Regions from separate parts of the Carnobacterium sp. AT7 genome, predicted to be linked through region 2. Evidence: predicted binding sites of a transcription regulator. Region 2 holds the regulator's gene; the other holds the start of a gene.
The links. Region 2 encodes NrdR, which represses ribonucleotide reductase genes. Its sites were predicted from a motif close to ACACNATATATNGTGT; they were not measured.

Region 1 (8,087 bases), on a different contig from region 2:
TCGATTACGATTAATCGTTTGTCAGTGAAGATAATTAAATCACGGACTAACTTGAATGCTAAATCAATTGTTTCGGTTTCTAAAATAACGCCCACTAATTTTTTTCGAGCTTCGTTCTCGCTGATATTCCCAGCGTTTCCTAAAAGACCACCAATTAATCCCATTTTAAAACCTCCTTAAATTCTTTAATCGTTATTGTAAAGGGTATAGTTACTAAATACAACTGATTAAAATAACGTTCTTTCTTAAATTTGAAATTTATTAACAAAAAGTGTTGACTTTTTATTCATTATTGCATATAATTAATTTTGTTGCTAGGACATGTCTCAGTAGCTCAGTTGGATAGAGCATCCGCCTTCTAAGCGGACGGTCGGGAGTTCGAATCTCTCCTGAGACATCAATTAAAAAGTTAGGAAAGCTGGATATAAAGCTTTCCTAACTTTTTTTCGTTAACTGTTTAAATTTTTTGAAAAAAAGAATAAAAATAAAATTAAATAAGTCCTCCTTTAATTAGCTTGAAAATAGTGTAAAGATTTATTCAAAAAAATGTAAAAATATTCTATTATTTTACATAGTACGTTATTTATGGAATTAAAAAAAATAATAAAAAGAAAAAATAATTTTTATTTTTTTCAAATGTGAAAAATACACTAAGCCGATTTTGAATACAAATACTCGTCGCATTTCTCTACGTATATTTGTTCACAATCTTTTGTTGACAACACTATATATAGAAGTAAATGAATATGTCAATAGGTAAACCACTATATATAGTGGTTTATTTATTTGCCAGTAAGGAAGAATGAGTGTAGAATAACAGATAAAGAAATAGAAGCAAGATGATTAAAAAAGACTTTCAAAGGAGAATGTATAATGGCTCAAAAAACGATTATTGTTTACTCTAAACCAAATTGTATGCAATGTAACTTCACTAAAAAATATTTAGAAGATAAAGGTGTCTCTTATGAAGTGAAAGATATCTTTGAATCAGAAGAAGCATTAAATGAAGTGAAGGACCTTGGGTTCAGCTCTGTTCCGGTTATTTCAGTTGAAGGACAAGAAGCATTTAATGGCTTTCGCCCTGATCTCCTTGATCAATTAGTATGAAAGTTGTTTACATCAGCTTAACAGGCCAAACAAGAAAGTTTGTTAAAAAATTAGATATGGATTCGCTGGAGTTGACACCAACGAATCCATATCTTGCTTTAAATGAACCGTTTATTATCATTACCCCGACCTATGATAAAGATGCAACAGATATATTAAATGATTTTATTGAAACGGCTGATAATAAAACGTATTTTAAAGGAGTCGCAGGTGGTGGTAATTTGAATTTTGGCAAACTTTTCGCTTTTACAGCAATAGACTTAGCAAACGAGTATCATGTACCACTATTACATACCTTCGAATTTCAAGGTAATGATGAAGATGTTGCACAATTAAAGAAAGCGGTGAATGAAATTGGATAAACCTAAATTAGCATCAAAACCAAAAGAAATTACGTATTTTAAGTTAAATAATGAATTGAATAGACCAGTAGATGGGAAAATTCCTTTGAACAAGGATCGTGAAGCTGTACGAGCTTATTTTTTAGAACATGTAAATCCGAACACTGTTTTCTTCTATACATTAGATGAAAAGTTGAATTATTTAATTGAAGAAGATTATATCGAAGAAGAATTTTTATTAAAGTACGATAGAGAATTTGTGCGTGCCTTATTTGATGATATTTATAGCCGTAAATTTAGATTCCGTTCATTTATGTCTGCTTTTAAATTTTATACTCAATATGCCTTGAAAACGAATGATGGGGAACGTTTCTTAGAGCGCTATGAAGACCGGATTGTTTTTAATGCCTTGTATTTAGCAGATGGAGACACTAAACTGGCAAGCAGACTTGCAGATGAAATTGTGAATCAACGGTACCAACCAGCTACTCCGACATTTCTAAATGCTGGCCGTAAAAGACGTGGAGAATTGGTTTCTTGTTTCTTGATTCAAGCAACAGATGATATGAATAGTATCGGTCGTGTGGTGAATAGTGCATTGCAATTGTCTCGTATTGGAGGCGGAGTAGGAGTGAATTTATCGAATTTACGAGCTTCTGGCGATCCAATCAAAAAAATCGACAATGCTTCAAGTGGAGTTGTTCCAGTAATGAAATTATTAGAAGATAGTTTCAGTTATTCTAATCAACTTGGTCAACGTAATGGAGCAGGGGCTGTTTATTTGAATGTCTTCCATCCAGATATTGTTTCGTTTCTTTCAACAAAAAAAGAGAATGCAGATGAAAAAATTCGTGTAAAAACTCTTTCTCTTGGACTAGTTGTGCCGGATAAATTCTATGAATTAGCAGCACACGACGAGCAGATGTATCTATTTAGTCCATATGATGTCGAACGTATCTATGGAGAACCGTTTGCGTATATCGATATTACTAAAGAATACGATAACATGGTTAACAATGAAGAAATACGTAAATCAAAAATTAGTGCTCGTGAATTAGAAAATGAAATTTCTAAATTGCAACAAGAGTCTGGTTACCCTTATATTATTAACGTTGATACGGCTAATCGTGAAAACCCAGTCTATGGGACGATTACAATGAGCAACTTGTGTAGTGAAATTTTACAAATCCAAGAACCATCTTTAATTAATAATGACCAAACTTATGAGCATTTAGGAACGGATATTAGCTGTAATCTTGGTTCAACTAATATTGTAAATTTAATGAAATCCCCTAATTTTGGACAATCGATTGATACAATGGTGCGTGCATTAACAATGGTTACCGATCAATCGAGTATCGATGCCGTTCCATCGATTAAAAACGGAAACGACAGATACCACACGATTGGATTAGGCGCTATGGGTTTGCATACTTTCTTAGCCTTGAATCAAATCCATTACGGTTCGCCAGAATCTGTTGAATTTACAGATGTATATTTTAAATTGTTAAATTATTATACGTTAGTTTCTAGTAATAAAGTAGCGAAAGAAAGAGGTACGACTTTTTATAATTTTGAAAAATCGAAATATGCGAATGGGACTTATTTTGATAAGTACATCAACGAAAATTTTGTTTTTTCAAGTGAAAAAGTTCAACACTTGTTTGATGGGATCCAAGTACCTACTATAGAAGATTGGGCAGCTTTAAAAGAAGCGGTAATGAGTGACGGTTTATATCATCAGAACCGTTTAGCTGTAGCGCCGACAGGTTCAATTAGTTACGTAAACGAAACATCATCTAGTTTGCATCCAATCACACGTTTGATTGAAGAACGTCAAGAGAAGAAAACGGGGAAAACTTACTACCCTGCACCTTTCTTATCAAATGACACAATGCCTTATTATAAGTCAGCTTATGATATGGATATGCGTCAAGTGATTGATGTTTATGCAGCAGCCCAAAAACACATTGATCAAGGTATGAGTTTAACGCTCTTCTTACGTTCTGAAATTCCTGAAGGGTTATATGAATGGAAAAATGGACGCACAACCAAACAAACAACACGTGACTTAAATATTTTACGTCATTACGCTTGGAAAAAAGGTGTGAAGTCAATCTACTACGTTCGTACGTTTACGGAAAATTCAGAAGAAATTGGTTCAAATGCTTGCGAAAGCTGCACCATTTAAAAGGAGAGAACAAGAATGACAACGAACTATAAAGCTATTAACTGGAATAACATTGAAGATATGATTGACAAGCTGACATGGGAAAAATTAGTTGAACAATTTTGGACAGATACACGTATCCCGGTATCGAATGACCTAGATGATTGGGCACGTCTGCCAAAAGCGGAAAAAGATATGGTCGGAAAAGTTTTTGGAGGTTTAACACTATTAGATACACTCCAATCACAAGATGGTGTCCAAGCTTTGAAGCCTTTTATTCGCACACAACATGAAGAAGCCGTGTACAATAATATCCAATTTATGGAATCTATGCATGCAAAAAGTTACAGTGCGATTTTCAGTACGTTAAATAGCAAAGTTGAAATTGATGAAATTTTTCAATGGACAAATACAAATGACTTGTTGCAAATAAAAGCCTCAACAATCAATGACATTTACCAAAATGGAACTGAATTGCAACGAAAAGTGGCTAGTGTCATGCTAGAATCTTTTTTATTTTACTCAGGATTTTTTGCTCCATTGCACTATTTAGGAAACAATAAACTGCCAAACGTAGCTGAAATTATTAAATTGATTTTACGCGATGAATCCGTTCATGGCACATACATTGGATATAAATTTCAAATTGCTTATAACCAATTGCCTGATAATGAAAAAGAAGAAATGAAGAATTGGACGTACGAATTGCTTTTTAAATTGTATCAAAATGAAGTGAAATACGCAGAATATTTATATGATGAAATTGGTTGGACTGAAAGGGTTAAAGTTTTTCTTAGATACAATGCAAATAAAGCTTTGCAAAATCTAGGGTTTGATCCTTTATTTCCAGATACAGCCAATGATGTAGACCCTGTTATTATGAACGGTATTTCTACCGGTACATCTAATCATGACTTTTTCTCACAAGTAGGAAATGGCTATTTACTGGGAATGGTTGAATCTATGGAAACAGATGATTATGAAAAATGGACCGTTTAAACGGTTAAAAAAGAGTGATTGGCTAAATGCCGATCACTCTTTTTTTTGTGACTCGTTAGTTGCGAAATGAAAACGACTATAAATATAAATGGAAAAATCGATTAGCAGGGGGATTATAATTGTGCGGCGTTTTGGTTTCAGTTATGATAAGATTAAGTTAAAAAAGGAGATGAACCAAATGGAAAGACGCGAAATAAAGCGTACGGCAAAAAAAATGTTAAAAGGAAATTGGAAAGTAGCTATTTTAAATTTAATTATTATTTCTGTTTTAACTGGGTCAATCAGTCAGATCATACTAACTATTTTAGGAACAGGTAGCTCTCTTACGATGTTCGAATCCGTTATACAAGGAAATATGAATGAGACTGCAATTGTGACTGAACCATCCGTTACAGCTAGCATACAGACTTCGCTCGTCAGCATCCTTGTAGGATTTATTTCAAGCCTATTGTATGCAGGATATGCTTGGAATATGTTAGATATGATAGATGGTGCTAAGTTGTCTATCGAAGGCATGTTTCAAACATTTAAGCGAGACCGCATCTTTAAAACAACGGGATTGATTATTGTGAAGTCTATTTTAATTACACTATGGTCTCTATTATTGATTATACCAGGTATTATTAAAAGCTATAGTTACAGCCAAGCATTGAACTTAATGAAAGATGACCCTTCAATCAGTATTATGGATGCATTAGACCAAAGCCGCAAACTGATGAAAGGAAACAAATGGAAGTATTTCCTACTGCAACTTTCATTTGTTTGGTGGTATATCATACCTTTTATTATTTTTTCTTTGATTCTGCTAGGAAGCATGCGGACCATTGATGCCAGTGTAAAAGCTGGTCCAACTGAAAGTATCGCTCTTATTATAGGCTTTCTTTTATTATTTTTAGCAATCGTGTTGTTCGTCATTGTGATTTCTTTTTACATTGAACCTTATCGTACGACAGCACAACAAATTTTCTATCGTACGCTAACGGATGGGGATACTTATGATCCTACCCATCCAACGGATTACGCTGAAAGTAACAATCCTTATAACGATGAGTATGAAGGCAATCAGTTAAATGATACTGACTTTTAAAAATAACCAGTAATAAAAAAAGAGCTAGAACATAACAAATGTGGTTAACACGTTTAGGATGTTTTAGCTCTTTTTTTAGTCGAAAGATTAAATAACGATTTGTAGTGTATATCTTTTTGTTATTACTGTGTTATGCGCTACAATTAATCTAAGTACAAAACAGTACAAAGATGTACTTATAAAAGTATAGTTATTCGTTTTAAAATCTATCATGAATGGAGGGTAAGTTTCTTTAGAAAAAGATTATTTCTTACTGCTAAGAGTGGCTTAAGAAGGGAGTAGAGAAATATGAAAAAGTTGGGATTTCTACTCATTTTTGTGTTTTTACTAGCCGGGTGTGATATTGGAGGTTTATCAGACAAACTAACTAAAGAACTTTTATCGTCGTCTACTAGCGAAGAAACGAGTAAACGTTCAACTGATTCTAGTGGAGAAGAGTCAGTTGAGAGTGAAAGCGTTATTGAGAACAACGAACTGTTTTCATCAACACAAAAAGCATCTGATAATGAAAATCTTGAAGAGTTGCTGTTAGTTCCGCAAGCCGATGAAATAAAAAAAGGTTTGACCGTTGAAACAGACGAAACGTTAGCGTTGTTGGAAAGGTATGTCAAACAGAATCCTGATATGGGTTATGAGAATGATGTGACGATTGTTTACACCGGAGAAACCTATGGTGAAACTCCAAATCTTGCAGGAATATTTTTTATTATTAACCGAACAGATACTGCAATGGAAGATATTCAATTTACTTATACATTCGGAAAATCAGATAGTGAATTGATTTTTGATAAACAATCTTTTAAATTAGCCGCAGATAGTTTTGGTGTATTAGAGCCAAATACAGTCATGCCTTTGTACTTATTGGTCGATCCGTCTAAAGAACCTCTTTTAGAAGAAATAAATATAAATCAAGTAGTGGAAAAGATTGAAAGCTTTGATTATACGACTGCTACTAGTTTAGAACAACCAGATTCGACTAATGAATCAGCAACAGAACCCAATGAAGCGAATTTGTCGCTTGTTATTCCTAAACAAAATGCCGATAAAGGACAAACATTCGATAACAACCCTCTAATGGCTCAATTTAAGCAACTAGTCTTAGACAGTCCGTATATGGGATTCGATAATGATGTTACAGTGATGTACTCTGGGTTATATGATGAGAATGATACAAATACACTTGCTTACTTTTTTGTGATTAATAAAACGGATATCGCAATGAAGAATATTCAGTATAAATTGAGTTACGGCAATAAAAATGGTGAAATGGTATGGGATCAGAAGTATTCTATTTTGGAAGAAGAAGTATTTGGTCCATTAGAACCCAATGCAGTTCTTCCTCTTACGATGACGGTTCCAAAGGAAAAAACAGATCTGTTCTTTTCTATTATGAAAGATGATGCAGCTATCCGGCTTGATGAATTTAAATATGAAAAGCTAAACTAAATGGAAAATGCTCAGAATAAGGGTTTGTGTTTAGAAAAAAAGGGGAAGGGTGATTAAAATGAAAAAAATATTAACGCTTTTAGGAGCAGTTGTTGTGTTGGCAGGTTGTGATTTAATTGGAGGAGGAGAAGAAAAAACATCTTCTAATGAATCAAGTTCGACAGTTGTATCAAGTGAGACAATGATGAGTTCAGAAATGAGCTCAAAAATGTCTTCTGAATCTAGTATGTTTGGTACAGAAGAGTCCATGACAAGTTCAGATAAGACAAGTGAAACCACAACAGATATGGCCATTCCTCTTGTACCTCAAAAGATGGAATTAGATCAAGGTTTAACGTTAGAAAGTGATTCAGTATTACAAGAAATAGAAATGAGAATGTCTGAAACAGCTGAACTTGGAATAGAAAATGATGTAGCCATTCACTTTACTGGAATGTATTTAGGTGAAACAGGCGCTATGCAAGCTATTTTTATTATCGTGAATAGAATGGATATGGCGATGACGAATATTGACATTACAATTAGTTTTAGCACAGTCAATGGCGATGTAATTTTAGATAAATCAAAGTATAGTTTAACAGAAGACTCTTTTGGCGTGTTGGAACCAGACACAGCAATGCCAATTTATCTGGACATTCCACCTGAAAATGAAGAAGCTTTCTTCAGTACTTCAAATATGGAAGATTTAATTTATACTATTGATGAATTTGATTTTGATGAAAGATAAGAACCCAATTGTCATTTAAACTAGAAGGCAAAACCATTGAATGCAGAGATACAGCATTCAATGGTTTTTTTTGTTAAAAAAATGGGTTGAAAAAAGGCTTAATGGAATCAAAAATACACTAAAAATGGTAGGATTAGTGTAAGAAGTCAATTTATTTGAGAGGTGATGCACATTGAAGATTACCGCAAGAGATTTTTTTACTGTTCCAAA
Region 2 (8,087 bases):
AGCTATTAGTTCAGCTGATGGTACATAAGTTACATCAATATAATGGTAGTTTAAAACCAATTTAGGATGGTAACCTGGAGCCATCATTCCTTGATTTAAATGAAATTTCTTTTTTTCTTGAACGTATTCGTACAATTTAGCATAACTTCTAACAATTGCTTCATCATCCAATTTCTGGCGATTATCTGCAATAAATTGCGTTACATCTGGATCATCTAATACTTCCTGTATTAATTCCTCGTATTTATGACTCAGGTTTCGCTCTTTAATCATACGGGTCAGACTTTCACCAATGTCCTCCATTATTATTCACCTTCTTTACCAAAATTTTGAATTCGTTTCAATCGCTCCATAAACGCTTGTTTCTCATTTTCGCTCATCGGTTTTTCTTCAGCTTGCTTATTTTCTGCTTTAGCCCACTCAGGAAGTGTTTCTTTTCTGGTGGTCACTTGCTTACTATAATTGCCGTTGTTCCTGTTTTGTGCATAGGTTTTAGTGCGATTTTCTTGTTGTTGTCTTTTTTCAGCATTTTCTAAATACATTTTTTTGACTTTTTGGATGGCTTCTTCAGGAGCCACTACTTTTTCTTGTGCCCAATCGTTAGCGATTTTATAAGCTAATTTTTGATCCAGTGTGGGATTGTTTTTCACCACTAAAATATAATGAATCAAAATATTAATAACTGCAGTTGGTAAATTGGCTTTTTTTACAATTTCTTCTAAAGTCCACTCTTCTGGTTTTGTGACAAAACCACCTTTTTGATCTTTAATAGAATTCATAAAATCAATCGGACTTATTTGCTCACTCACTTCAATGACCGCAATATCCTCTATTGTTAAACCTCTTTGAGTTAGTTCATTATCACGCATTTTTTGTTGATTGGCATCAACTTGGATATCTTTTTCAACAACATCTTTTAATGAAATATTCTGTTGGTTTTTATTATGATAATCATCATAAGCTAACTTTTTTAATTTTTTTTCATCAATTTGTCCTGTTTCAATATCAGAAGCATTCAACACAAATTGTTGCATGGCTAATTCATCTAGTCCATATAACGTATGCAATACAAGGATAGCTTCTTCAACCTCTTTAGTAATTGAAGAACGATTAATGTACTGTTGGTTCAAACCTGTATAAAAAAACTTCAAATCAAATGTTTTGGAATCGATTTTTGGTTTTGAAGAACTCGTTTTGCCAATATATGAAACCGGTTCTTTCAAGAGATCTTTTTCTCTTTTCAATAATTCAGCATCAAATTGAAAAACATCTAAAAACGACTTTGTGACTTCTTGAAATTTTTTCTTATCGATGCTTTCTATCACAAATCGATTTCTCAATTTTCTGAATTTTCGTTCTCCAACTTTTTCTAATAATAATAAGCTCAATAAATCATCTTTAAAAAAGACATCACTTGCTTGGGGAGCTTGCAATTCATAGATTGTTAATTTGGTCGAACCTGTTTGGATATAAGTTTTAAGCAATCCAATTGCTTCTAACTTAATTCTGGCTTGATACAACTCAGGAATACCGATATTCAGCAAGGCCAGCAGTTCCGAATGTAAGATCCCTTCACTCCAATAGGCCTCTTCTTCAATCTCAGTCCACAATGTCATATATAAGCTGTAAGCTGCAGTCCCAATTAGGGGTTGATACAAAAAAGTGAGAATTTTTTGATCGATATCAGAAAGTAAAGCTTGTTGTTTTACAATAAAACCATCTTTAGGACTTAAATTTTTCCAAGGATACCCCAAAATGACTCACACCTTTCTGTTTCAACTAATTTTTTTCAGCTTTTTTTCTTTCAAATTCTTGTAGTTCTGTCAAAAAGACACTCATATCTTTAAATTGGCGATAGACACTAGCAAAACGGATATAAGCAACTTCATCGATATCAGCTAATTTCTCCATAATGTATTCCCCAATGATCGCTGAGGCTATTTCATTTTCGCCCAATCCTCTGATTTGATTTTCTACGTCTCCGACAATTTTCTCAACTTGTTCCATTGCTACAGGCCTTTTTTCACAAGACCGTATTAGCCCTCTTAAAATTTTCTCGCGATTGAATTCTTCTCTGGTACCATTTTTTTTAATGACTAATAGTGGCGTTTTTTCTACTCGCTCAAATGTAGTAAAGCGAAAACTACAAGCTTCACATTCTCTTCTTCTACGAATAGCACGTCCATCATCTGCTGGACGACTATCAACAACTTTAGAACCATTATTTTGACAGCGTGGACATTGCATGTTTATCATTCCTATCTTAAGTGTCATAAGTATCTAAACTATTTTTTTACGCAATTATTTACTCTATTATACCATACAACAACCAGAGATAAAACCGCTTAAAATAAGGTGTTTCTCACTTAAGTACAAAAGCGAACAAACCTTAAAGGATTGTTCGCTTTGTCCTACTACTAGACTCTAATTAACGTTTAGTTTGTTTATCCATTCAAGGACTTGTTTTTTTGTATTCGTGAGCGTTCCATTATTATCAATAATACTATTTCCAAGAGGGATTTTTTTTGAAATAGACCATTGGGCATTGATTTTTTTCAAAGCTTCTTCTCTTTTTATCCCATCTCTCTCCATTAATCGCTCTAGCTGAACTTCCTCTGATGTAGCTACCACCATAATTTGATCAACCTCTTTTTCATAACCCGATTCAAATAATAGCGGAATATCCAATACAAGGATCGCAGGATTTTGCTTTAAATAGTCGTTCTTTTTAGATACTACCCATTGATGTATGTGTTCAGACAAAATACCGTTCAGTAGCTCTCTTTTTTTCTCATTATTAAATACAATTTCTCCCAGCGCAGCACGATTCAATGTGCCATCATCTAGAATAACTTGCTTTCCAAACGTTTCTTTTATTTGATTTAATCCATCCGTTCCTGGCTGTACTACTTCTCTTGCACCAATGTCGGCATCTACTACCGGATAACCCAGTTCTTTAAATAGCTTACTTACCGTTGACTTACCGGTTGAAATACTCCCTGTTAATCCTAAAACTATGGTCATTTCCTTCCTCCTTTTACTGAACAGACGTTAACAATTGACAATGAGGACAGAAATGGGTTCCTCTTTGTGCAACCTTTATTTTTTCTATTGGTGTGCCACAGCGAATACAGGGAATCCCTTTTTTACCATAGACAGATAACTTCACTTGAAATTTCCCTGCTTCTCCCAACGCATTTTGATAAGTACGAATAGTCGTTCCTCCCGCTTTAACTGCATCACCAAGCACCTTAATGATTGCCTCATGTAACTGCGAAACTTCCTGTTTTTTCAAGCTGTTGGCCATTCGTAATGGATGGATTTTAGCCGCAAAAAGGGCCTCATCTACATAGATATTCCCCAAACCAGCTACAATCTTTTGATCTAGTAAAAGTGGTTTAATTGCTCTTTTTTTTGTAAGCAATGTATTAAAAAAAGTTGTTTCATCAAATGCCTCTTTAGTCGGCTCAGGACCAAGCAGTCTTATTCCAGTCATACTGTACTCTTCCCCTAAAGGCACCAGTGTCATTCTACCAAATTTTCGTACATCTAAATAACGCAGATCTCTCCCATCCGCTAGATGGAAAACAACATGCGTGTGTTTTTTGAGAGGAACTGTTGATTCTTCGACTTCATATTTACCTTCCATACGCAAGTGCGAAACTAGCGCCCAGTTCTTAAAATGAAAGACAATGTATTTGCCACGTCGATCAAACCCTGTAATTTTTTCTCCAATTAAAAGCTGCTTAAATTCAGTGCTTTCGATGGAACCGGCTATAATACGATCCCAATATACATCAACAGATTTTATCGTTGCTCCTAATACAAGTTTTTCCAATCCTTTTCTAACAGTTTCAACTTCAGGCAATTCCGGCAAAGTTCTACTTCCTTTCTATATGAAAGAAAGCGTCTCTGCTATTAATGAACACAGCAGACACACTTCCTTATTATTTTGCTTCGTACCAGCTTTTACCACTGTTACTATCGACTTTTAACGGAACAGACAATTCTACTGCTCCTTCCATAACCTCAACTACTAAGGCTTTCAATTCTTCTATTTCTTCTTCTGGAGCTTCAAAAATCAATTCATCATGGACCTGTAATAACATGGTCGCTTTCAATTTTGATTCTTTTAATCTTTCATCCATTTTAATCATCGCAATTTTTATAATATCCGCAGCACTACCTTGGATAGGAGTATTGATTGCTGTTCTTTCAGCAAATGAACGCAAATTGAAATTTCGAGAATTAATTTCTGGTAAATAGCGGCGGCGGTGGAAAAGTGTTTCAACAAACCCTTTATCTTTTGCCTCTCTCACGATATCTTCCATATACGTTTTTACACCTGGATATTTTTCAAAATACGTGTCAATAAACCGTTGCGCTTCTTTACGACTAATTCCTAAATTTTGAGATAGACCATAATCACTTATGCCATAAACAATTCCAAAGTTAACGGCTTTAGCTCTACGTCGCATCTCAGAAGAAACTTCCTCTGGTGAAGAAATACCAAAGACTCGCATAGCTGTGCTTGAATGGATGTCTTGACCTTCAATAAACGCTTCTTTGAGCAATTTATCATTTGAAACATGTCCCAATACGCGCAACTCAATTTGCGAATAATCTGATGCGAAAATTTTCCAGCCTTCATGGCTTGGAACAAAAGCCTGTCTAATTTTCCGACCTTCTTCTAGTCGAATAGGAATATTTTGTAAATTGGGGTCTACAGAACTTAAGCGACCAGTTTGAGCGATTGTTTGCATATACCGCGTATGAATTTTGCCTGTTTCTTTATCAATCACTTTTAGCAAACCTTCGATATAAGTTGATTGAATTTTTGCGATTTGACGATACTCTAAAATATGTTCTACAATGGGCGCTTGCTCTTTTAATTGCTCTAAAACATCTACAGCTGTTGAATAACCGGTTTTAGTCTTTTTAACAACCGGATACCCCATTTTTTCAAATAGAATAACCCCTAATTGCTTTGGTGAATTTAGATTAAATTTTTCACCTGCTAATTCATAGACCCGTTGTTCAATATCGTTTAGTCGAATAGCAAACTCTTCTTTCATTTCCATCAAACGTTTGTCATTTACTTTTACACCAGTGAGTTCCATTTCAGCTAAAACTATGGATAATGGCAACTCCATTTCATCAAACAACTTAGTTTGTACATTCTTCTCTAAGTTATCACTCAATTGTTTGCTTAAAATACGAATGGCTTTTATTTTTCTGGCAACATGGTCATACGTTACTTTCTTATCTTCTGGAATAGCAATTTTTGCACCTTTACCATACACACTTTCATCAGAAGAAACATCGTAATAGTCATGTTCCATAGCAACTTCAGATAAATCCTTACTATTGTCCTTTGTATTCAATAAATAAGAGGCCAATAAGATATCAAAACTGATAGATGTGATATCGACTTTTTGTCTTCTTAATGCAACATAAGTTCTTTTAGCATCAAATACCTGTTTTTTAGTCTCTTTTTCTTTTGCCCAATTTTTAAAATCATCTGATGCAAAAACTACTTCAGGTTCTGCAATGTATATTTGTTGATCATCGCCCCATCCAATACAAATAATTGGAGAAGTATGATAATTATCACCCATCAATTCTACGTAAAGAGCCATATCATCCCTAAACATATCTGCTGTGATATCAGTCACTATATTATACGAGATTTCTTCTTTTTGATTATTTTGTTCAGCATCATATTCTGCAGTATCCAATTTACTCAAATGAGAATTGAAATCCATCTCTTTATAAAAAGCAATCAGTTTTTCCATGTTTGGTCCTGAGAAATTTAGATCGTCAATTCCAACCTTTATAGGCGAATCGGTATCAATCGTTGCTAATTTTTTACTTAAAAATGCCGTTTCTTTTTCATTGATAAGATTTTCTTTCATCTTGCTTTTCTTCAATGAATCGATATTTTCATAGATTCCTTCGACTGAGCCGTATTCTTTTAATAATTTAAGGGCTGTCTTTTCACCAATCTTGGTTACTCCAGGTATGTTATCTGATGCATCTCCAGCTAAACCTTTCATATCAATGATTTGCAATGGGCTAATGCCCATCTCCTCATGAATCGATTCAGGCGTGTACTCTTTTAACTCACTGACACCTTTTACGGTAATATCCACACGTACATTCTCTTTTGCCAATTGTGTCAGATCTCGATCTCCAGAAATAACGACCACATCATAAATAGTTGGATCAACTTGGGTTGCAAGAGTTCCAATAATATCATCTGCTTCAAAATTTTCTAGTTCATAGTGCTTAATACCAAATCCATCCAGTAGTTCCCTCAAGTAAGGCATTTGTTCTGAAAATTCACCGGGTGTTTTTGAACGTCCAGCTTTATAGTCGTCAAAAAAGCTATGCCGGAATGTCGTATTCCCAGCATCAAAAGCAACCAACACATGGCTCGGATTTTCTTTTGTTAAGACACTATCAATCATATTATGAAATCCATATAATGCGTTCGTGTGTAATCCGTTTTTATTTTTCATTCTTTCTAATTGTGAATGCAATGCAAAAAAAGCTCTGTAAGCCACACTGTTTCCGTCAATCAATACTAATTTTTTTCGCTCATTCATAAGAAATCTCCTTTTAGTTACTGCATTTATTTCTATTTCAAATCATCTTTTCATTTTTAAAATTCATTTTTCTGACCGTACTTATCGTTATTATTCTAACAAAAAAAGAGGTAGATAGCGAATTTGCTCTTCATCTAATGAAACTTTTTCAGCTTGCACTTTTAAACCAAAAATATGATGAGAAAAAAATAGACAGGAAACGATTGTTAAACAACCGTCTCCTGTCTATTTTTTTGTTATTTCGTTGGCGATGATTGACTTAACAACGTTTCATAAGCCAATTCAAATTTTTGAACATCTCCAGCACCCATAAAGATTGCGACTGCATCATGATGGTTCAACAACGGCGACATATTCTCTTCACTTAACACAACCGCTCCATTATCAATTTTATCAGCCATATCTTGAATGGTGATGTCTCCTTGATTTTCGCGTACTGATCCAAAAATATCACATAAATAAATAGAGTCAGCTAAATTTAACGATTCCGCAAAGTCACTCAATAATGCTACTGTACGAGTAAATGTGTGTGGTTGGAAAATAGCGATAATTTCTTTATCTGGATATTTTTGACGAGCTGCATCAATAGTTGCACGAATTTCAGATGGATGATGTGCATAATCATCTATAATGACCATATCTAATATTTGTTTTTCAGTAAATCTGCGTTTAACGCCTTTAAACGTTTTTAAGTTTTCCATAACGCCTTCTTTATCAATGTTTTCATATTGACAAATTGCAATAACACTAAGCGCATTTAGTATGTTATGTTTTCCGAATGTAGGAATATCAAAATGTCCATAAAACTCGTCTCTTACATAGACATCAAAAGTAGAACCCGTTGTTGAACGAGTCATATTTTTAGCTTGAAAATCATTATGATCTCCAAATCCATAATATAAAATCGGTACATTAGCTTGGATTTTTTGGAGTTGTTCATCATCTCCACAAGCAACTATAGCTTTTTTCACTTGAACTGCCATGGATTGGAATGCATTAAAGACATCATCAATACTGCTGTAATAGTCCGGGTGATCAAAGTCAATATTTGTCATAATAGCATAATCAGGTCGATACGCTAAAAAATGACGGCGGTATTCACAGGCTTCTAATATAAAGAAATCTGCATCAGGTACGCCATGACCTGTTCCGTCTCCAATTAAATAACTTGTATCTTTAAGCGAACTTAACACATGTGCTAATAAGCCAGTTGTACTTGTTTTCCCATGAGAACCAGTAACAGCTACACTGTTGAATTGACCGATGAATTCACCAATAAAATCATGGTAACGTATAACGGTTAAACCTAGTTCATTTGCTGCAACAATTTCTTCATGGTCATCAGAAAAAGCATTCCCAGCAATCACCGTTAAACCTGGATGGATATTTTCTTTACTAAAATTTAAAATTGGAATATGAGCTTCTTCAATATTTTTTTGAGTAAAGAAGTATTTTTCTATATCGGAACCTTGAACTTTG

Region 1: a site for NrdR is predicted at 762-777, ahead of nrdH (glutaredoxin-like protein NrdH). Genes of this name have one in related genera too.

What each region holds. Positions count from the first base shown of each region.
Region 1 covers NZ_ABHH01000024.1:14-8,100, forward strand. Annotated here, with positions in the region: partial or broken gene CAT7_RS08965 (PH domain-containing protein) at 1-164, opposite strand, end outside; tRNA gene CAT7_RS08970 (tRNA-Arg) at 324-397, shown strand; gene nrdH (glutaredoxin-like protein NrdH) at 874-1,107, shown strand; gene nrdI (class Ib ribonucleoside-diphosphate reductase assembly flavoprotein NrdI) at 1,104-1,469, shown strand; gene nrdE (class 1b ribonucleoside-diphosphate reductase subunit alpha) at 1,456-3,639, shown strand; gene nrdF (class 1b ribonucleoside-diphosphate reductase subunit beta) at 3,655-4,617, shown strand; gene CAT7_RS08995 (DUF975 family protein) at 4,796-5,704, shown strand; gene CAT7_RS09000 (hypothetical protein) at 5,993-7,150, shown strand; gene CAT7_RS09005 (lipoprotein) at 7,209-7,877, shown strand; gene CAT7_RS09010 (CDP-alcohol phosphatidyltransferase family protein) at 8,050-8,087, shown strand, end outside.
Region 2 covers NZ_ABHH01000014.1:3,833-11,919, forward strand. Annotated here, with positions in the region: gene dnaI (primosomal protein DnaI) at 1-303, opposite strand, end outside; gene CAT7_RS06700 (replication initiation and membrane attachment family protein) at 306-1,754, opposite strand; gene nrdR (transcriptional regulator NrdR) at 1,780-2,247, opposite strand; gene coaE (dephospho-CoA kinase) at 2,425-3,024, opposite strand; gene mutM (DNA-formamidopyrimidine glycosylase) at 3,038-3,877, opposite strand; gene polA (DNA polymerase I) at 3,948-6,608, opposite strand; gene murC (UDP-N-acetylmuramate--L-alanine ligase) at 6,845-8,087, opposite strand, start outside.